Pelorhabdus rhamnosifermentans: one gene and its partner. The protein of the gene in region 2 interacts with the protein of the main gene of each other region in a pairwise test. Links are inferred from orthologs where the notes say so. Each region holds a gene or a part of one and is shown on either strand. Other genes may lie near its edges. The genes, in order: topA and Ga0466249_RS19325.

What was found.
Region 1: the proteins of Ga0466249_RS19325 (region 2) and topA interact in binary tests that used the Escherichia coli proteins (3 or more experiments, as listed by UniProt). The link is inferred for Pelorhabdus rhamnosifermentans from one-to-one orthologs.

What each region holds. Positions count from the first base shown.
Region 1 is NZ_JAHGVE010000012.1:136,880-140,253, forward strand. Bases 19-3,059 are described here. They hold topA (type I DNA topoisomerase), read right to left. Parts: upstream 2,660-3,059; coding sequence 377-2,659; downstream 19-376. Other genes in these bases: trmFO (methylenetetrahydrofolate--tRNA-(uracil(54)-C(5))-methyltransferase (FADH(2)-oxidizing) TrmFO), read right to left, coding at 19-384; dprA (DNA-processing protein DprA), read right to left, coding at 2,656-3,059. Also shown: more of trmFO, read right to left, coding at 1-18; more of dprA, read right to left, coding at 3,060-3,374. UniProt on the Escherichia coli protein: Releases the supercoiling and torsional tension of DNA, which is introduced during the DNA replication and transcription, by transiently cleaving and rejoining one strand of the DNA duplex.
Region 2 is NZ_JAHGVE010000020.1:77,853-81,031, forward strand. What follows is about bases 334-3,179. They hold Ga0466249_RS19325 (YigZ family protein), read right to left. Parts: upstream 2,155-3,179; coding sequence 1,513-2,154; downstream 334-1,512. Other genes in these bases: Ga0466249_RS19320 (putative polysaccharide biosynthesis protein), read left to right, coding at 334-1,516; Ga0466249_RS19330 (YdcF family protein), read left to right, coding at 2,199-2,951; Ga0466249_RS19335 (HAD hydrolase-like protein), read left to right, coding at 2,973-3,179. In the rest of the region: more of Ga0466249_RS19320, read left to right, coding at 1-333.

The DNA of each region.
Region 1 (3,374 bases), on a different replicon or contig from region 2:
ACGCGCATCAGGCAACGTCGTGACTTCGCGATGTGTAACAGTCACATGGGGATGATGAGCCAGCGTATCGGTAATCATTTGACTAAAAGATTCCCTGTCAACAGCCAATGCGCCGCCAGCGGGGACTTGTGTGGCATCCGCCGCTTTTATAATAAGTGAATTTTTGCGTCGCATTTCTTCTTTGAGCAATCCCACGGCATTTTCCAGCCCCGCCCCCCTTAAGGAGTTACTACACACGAGTTCGGCAAATAATCCTGTGTGATGGGCAGGACCCATCGACTGAGGACGCATTTCAATTAATTCAACATCTATACCTTGCTCAGCAATCTGCCAGGCAGCTTCGCTTCCTGCAAGTCCAGCTCCAATAATGGTTACCTTAGTCACCTTGTTCACCTCGCTCCACATCACGAACAGACTCTTCAGCAATTTTTACTGCTGTTTCTTTTGTCACACGTTTTTTCGCTGCTGCTTTCTTTTTTGCTGTTTTTTTGATTGACTTCGGTTTCGTCTCGGCCTTTGCTGTCTTCTTGCTATCCTTCTTCTTATCTGTCGCCGCTTCTTTTGCATCCGACTTTTTTTCATGTTGGCGAGTTGGACAAGTATCACTCGAACACTGTACAACAAAACCTTTTTTAAACTGGTGGCGCACCATAAGGGCACCGCAAGTTGGACACTTTTCATTCAGCGGCTGATCCCACGTCATAAAATCGCAGGTTGGATAGTTCTGACAGCCATAAAATACTTTACCCCGTTTTGTCTTGCGTTCAACGATTTTACCACCACATAAAGGACACTCCACACCGGTCTCCTTAACAATAGCTTTCGTATTCCGGCATTCAGGGAAGCCCGGGCAAGCAAGAAATTTACCATAGCGCCCCTGTTTTACAACCATCATACGGCCACATTTTTCGCAGGGTATATCTGATACCTCAACAGGAAGCTCTACATGCCCAATTTGTTCATCTGCATAAGCTAATTTCCCAGCAAAGGGCTGATAAAATTCACTCAAAACATCATTTTTAGCAGCCTCTCCTTCAGCAATACTATCCAATTGATCTTCTAAACTCGCCGTAAATGGAATGTCAATGATGGAATCAAAATACTCTTTAAGCAAATCAAGAACAACAAAACCTAATTCAGTGGGCTGAAATTTTTTTTCAACGCGCTCAACATAACCGCGTGCCAAAATGGTTTCAATAATAGGTGCGTAAGTACTTGGCCTGCCAATCCCCTTCTCTTCAAGCATTTTGACCAGCGAAGCCTCAGTATAACGCGGAGGTGGTTCAGTAAAATGCTGTTTCGGCAAAATCTTATCTAGTGACAGATTCTGTCCAATTGTAAGCTCAGGCAAAATAACATCTTTATCGCTATCTTTTTCCTTACCGTCTTCTTTGCTTTCTGTATATACAGCCAAATAACCAGCAAACTTTAACTGCGATCCTGTCGCTCGTAAGCCAAATTTACCAGCTGTAATATCAACGGTTAAGGTATCATACACAGCCGCAACCATTTGACTGGCAACAAAACGTGCCCAAATTAATTTATACAGCTTCAACTGATCACGTGATAAATATTTTTCCACCGCCTCTGGTGTATGTATAATGCCTGTGGGACGAACCGCTTCATGGGCGTCTTGGGCACTTTTTTTCATGGCATACACAGGAGCTTTCGCCGGAAGATAGGTTTCATCATAATGCTCTAAAACAAAATCACGTGCTTCCTGCTGTGCTGAATCAGCAATACGCGTAGAATCAGTACGCATGTAGGTAATGAGACCGACATGACCAGCTGAGCCAATTTCAAGGCCTTCATAAAGCTGTTGTGCAACCATCATGGTCTTACGTGAAGTAAAACCAAGCTTTTTGGCAGCTTCTTGTTGTAAGCTGCTTGTTGTAAAAGGCGGCGCAGGATTACGGCGTCTCTCTTTCTTTTTTACATCCTTAACTACGTAGGATAAATTTCTAAGGTCGTCTGTCAGTTTCTTCGCCTGCACTTCATCAGAAATGGCTGGTTTTTTCCCGTCAATCATGTTAAGAGCTGCCTCAAACAAACTTCCTTTTGGATGATCACGAAGCTTCGCTGCAATCGTCCAATATTCTTCTGTCACAAAATCAAGAATTTCTTTTTCTCTGTCACAAATAATGCGGACTGCTACCGATTGTACACGGCCCGCGCTTAAGCCTTTACGAATTTTACGCCACAATAAGGGACTCAATTTATAACCCACGATGCGATCAAGAATACGACGTGTTTGCTGCGCATCGACTTGGGGAAAATTAATTGGTCGCGGATGTTTAATTGCTGTTTGAATAGCAGTTTTCGTAATTTCGTGAAATTCAATCCGACAAGCACTTTCAACGGGAATGTTTAATAAATAGGCCAAATGCCAGGCAATAGCCTCTCCTTCGCGATCAGGGTCAGTAGCGAGATAAACTTTATCGGCATTTTTGGCAGCTTCTTTTAATGCTTTAATCAAATCACCCTTGCCGCGAATGTTAATATACTTAGGCGCAAAGTTTTGTTCAATATCAACGCCAAATTGGCTTTTGGGTAAATCCCGCAGATGCCCCATCGAAGCGCGTACAGTATAATTTCTGCCTAAAAATTTCTCAATCGTTTTTGCTTTAGCTGGTGATTCAACTACAACCAGTACTTTCACTCAATACCCTCCTTAGCGGTACGAACATAACTTTGACTGCCATGCTGTACCACTAATCCTCGCAGTTCTAACTGCAATATGATATATGTAATCGATGATAAAGTTAAGCTTGTTTTTATTGCCAATTCCTCCAACATAACAGGTGTCTCATAACTTAAAAGCTGATAAATTTGCTGTTCATCTGCATCAAGTTGTTCCTGTTTCTCCCTATGACTGGGGACGAGTTCATATTCCTGTAAAATATCCTTGAGCCCTTGAACAAGTTTTGCCCCCTGTTGAATCAATCGATGCGTACCAAAGCTGGTTTTAGAAAAAATACTACCCGGAACTGCATAGACATCCCGTCCTTCTTCCAGCGCACGATCCGCTGTAATGAGCGCTCCGCTTCGTTCAGCAGCTTCAATCACAACAACACCTCGCGACATGCCACTAATAATGCGATTACGAGCGGGAAAAAAACCTGGATGCGGTTGCGTGCCAGGCATATACTCTGATACGACAGCACCTTGCTCGCTAATTTGCCGCAATAATTTTTCATTTTCACGTGGATAGCAAATATCCACACCACAACCTAAAACAGCAATTGTTGCGCCACGCGTGAGTGCCCCAACATGAGAAGCTGTATCAATACCTCTTGCAGCACCACTTACTACCCAATACCCAACTTCAGCTAATTGCGCTGCAAGCATGTGTGCAACATTTTTACCATAGGCAC
Region 2 (3,179 bases):
ATCACGTGTCATCGGTGGTGAAGGGATTGGCTTATACATGATGGCCTTTCCCATTTATTTACTTGCTCTGAGTGTATCATCAGCTGGTGTACCTGTGGCTATTTCTATTATGACAGCAGAGCGATTGGCTTTGCACGATTATTTGGGAGCTAAAAAGGTTTTTCGGACATCTTTGCGCCTCATGTTTGTAACAGGTGTTTTTTTTAGTATCTTGTTATATTTCGGGGCTCGCTGGCTTGTTGATTTTCATATCGTTCGGGATGCCCGCGCCTATTATGCCATACTTGCCTTAGCGCCGGCCGTGTTTTTTGTAACGATTTTGGCGAGCTACCGTGGCCATTTCCAAGGCTGGCAAACCATGACACCTACGGCTGTCTCGCAAATTGTTGAGCAACTTGTCCGTGTGGCAACGATGATTATTTTTGCTAATCTCCTTTTGCCGCGTGGACTGGAATTTGGTGCCGCGGGCGCTAGCTTCGGTGCTGCTCCGGCAGCTGCATCAGGTCTCTTAGTTTTGCTGTGGTATTCTTGGAAGATGCGAAAAAAATTTAAAAATGCTGAGCTTGAGGCGCGCCCAGAAAATTTACCACCTCTTCAGTCAAGCATGAAAATAATGAAGCGCATGATTAATTTGGCGCTGCCTGTTTCTTTTGCAAGCATTATGCTGCCTATTGTATCCAATTTAGATCTTGTGATTGTTCCCATGCGCCTTGAAGTAGCTGGCTATACGGTTTCGCAAGCGACGGAACTGTTTGGTTATTTGACAGGCATGGCCGTGCCGCTGATTAATCTTCTTACTATCTTAACGGCGTCTTTATCAACGAGTCTTGTTCCGGCTATTTCTGAAGCGGCTACACTTAAAGAAAACAGCCGCATTCAGCAGCGTATTATGGCTGCCATGCGGCTATCTAATTTGATTACGATTCCAGGTTTTATTGGTTTGGCCCTATTAGCCTATCCCATTTCAGCTATGCTGTATGGTACACCCAAAGTCGGTGGTCCCCTTGAAGTACTGTCTATTTCAGTATTCTTGCTTGGCATTCACCAAGTGACGACAGGTGTTTTACAAGGGCTGGGACACACGTATATTCCAGTAATTAATATGATTCTAGCAGCTACGATGAAAGTGTGTTTAAATTGGACCTTAACTGCTGTTCCTACGCTTGGCATTATTGGCGCTTCTTGGGCGACTGTGGCTGATGTGGGAATTGCGGCGGTCTTAAATTTGATTGTTGTGCAGCATTATACAGGTTGTAGCATTAATATTCGCGATACAAAGAAGATTAGTTTAGCTGCTGCCATTATGGGTGCTATTATTTATTTTGGCTATTCCATGATGATGCAGCAATGTGGCAATAATATTATTGCTACTCTCGGGGCCTCATTTCTGGGCATGGTTATTTATGCCATATTGCTTGTTGTGCTTAAATGCGTTGAACACAGTGATATTGAAAGAATGCCTGTCGTAGGGAAAAAACTGGCGCAAGTGCTTGTAAAAGCGGGTCTTCTGCGTTAATTTGTTTCAGCGGGAATTTCATCTACATATTCTTCACCGCAGGCTTTAATTTGTCCGGTGCCATTTGTTTGTTCGTTCATCAATTGAATGAATTCTTCCTGGCAGTCGTGTCTGGCTAGCACTGTAAAGGATACGCGGTCCGTAAAGATTCGCTCGCGCAGGATAAAATGGTGGTTAATCAACTGATTTTCGAGGCCTCCTTGATAGGTGTAGTCTAAAGAGACTGTAAAACGGTCATAGCGTACTTTCGTAATAAGTCCGGCCGCCTGGAGGCCAAGGATGGCACTTTTACCATAGGCGCGCGTCAGGCCGCCTGCACCCAGTTTGATGCCGCCAAAATAGCGTGTGACGACAATGACGGCATTTTTTATCGACTTTTTTCTGAGCACATCGAGTATGGGGCGTCCTGCCGTACCAGAGGGTTCTCCGTCGTCATCGGCTTTTTGAATATCATCATGAAAGCCTAGGGTATAGGCTGAGCAGTTGTGTGTAGCATCAAAATGCTTTTTTTTAATATGCTGAATAAATTCTTGTGCAGCAAATTCTGTTGAGACGGCAGCTGTGTAGGCGATAAATAATGATTTTTGAATTTCATATTCAGCGCGGGCTTGTTTTTGTATAGTCAAGTATTCGTTCATGGAAAAGTCCCCCAGATTATTTGTTTTGAAGCAAAGGAGAAGCGATGTTCTACTTAATTAAATTTCTCTATACTGCTGTAATTTTGCCACCAGGCATTTTTATCCTGCTTTTAGCTGCTTTATCTGTCTGGTCTTGGCGTAAAAAACAGCCTGTCAGCAAATTTTTGGTCTTTATTACGGTCATTTTTTATGTGTGCAGTACAGGAATAATGAGTAATAGCGCGATTCGTTTCCTTGAAAGTCAGTATGTTCCTTCTTCCGAAGTTACGGGTGATGTTATTATTATGCTTGGTGGTGGGGCGACACTTGACACCCCGAATATAGAAGGAAAAGGACATTTATCAGGATTTGCCGCCAATCGGTTGCTTACAGCGGCTCAGTTATATTATAAACTAAAGATCCCCATTATTGTTTCAGGAGGGCGAGTGTTTGAAACAACAGGCAAGGAAGCCGAAATTGCCCGTGCCACACTGCTACAGTTAGGGGTGCCTGCTGATCACATTATTATTGAAGATCAAAGCACGAATACAACAGAAAATGCCCGATTTAGCAAAGAAAAAATCCAGCAATACCATTTTGAGCAGCCTATTTTGGTCACGTCGGCCTTTCATATGCCACGGGCTGTGAAGCAATTTGAAAAAGTGGGGGTTACTGTTCAGGCTTTTCCGACTGACTATCAGACGAATGTTCAGGGTAACTGGGATTTCCGTCAATGGTGGCCAACGGCGGATGGATTGTACAATCTATCCTTAGCGATTAAGGAATATGTCGGACTCATTGTTGTACGCTGGTATTAGTTTGGGGAGAGGAATTTTATCATGATGTATGATCGAATCTTGTTTGATCTTGATGGCACATTGACAGAGCCTAAAATAGGGATTACGAAGTCAGTCAATTATGCTTTGAAAAAATTTGGTATTCATGTGACGGATTTAGACACATTAATTCCATTTATCGGACCGCCTCTAGTTGATTCGTTTATCGAATTTTATGGTTTTACACAAGAGCAGGCCTTAAAAGCTGTT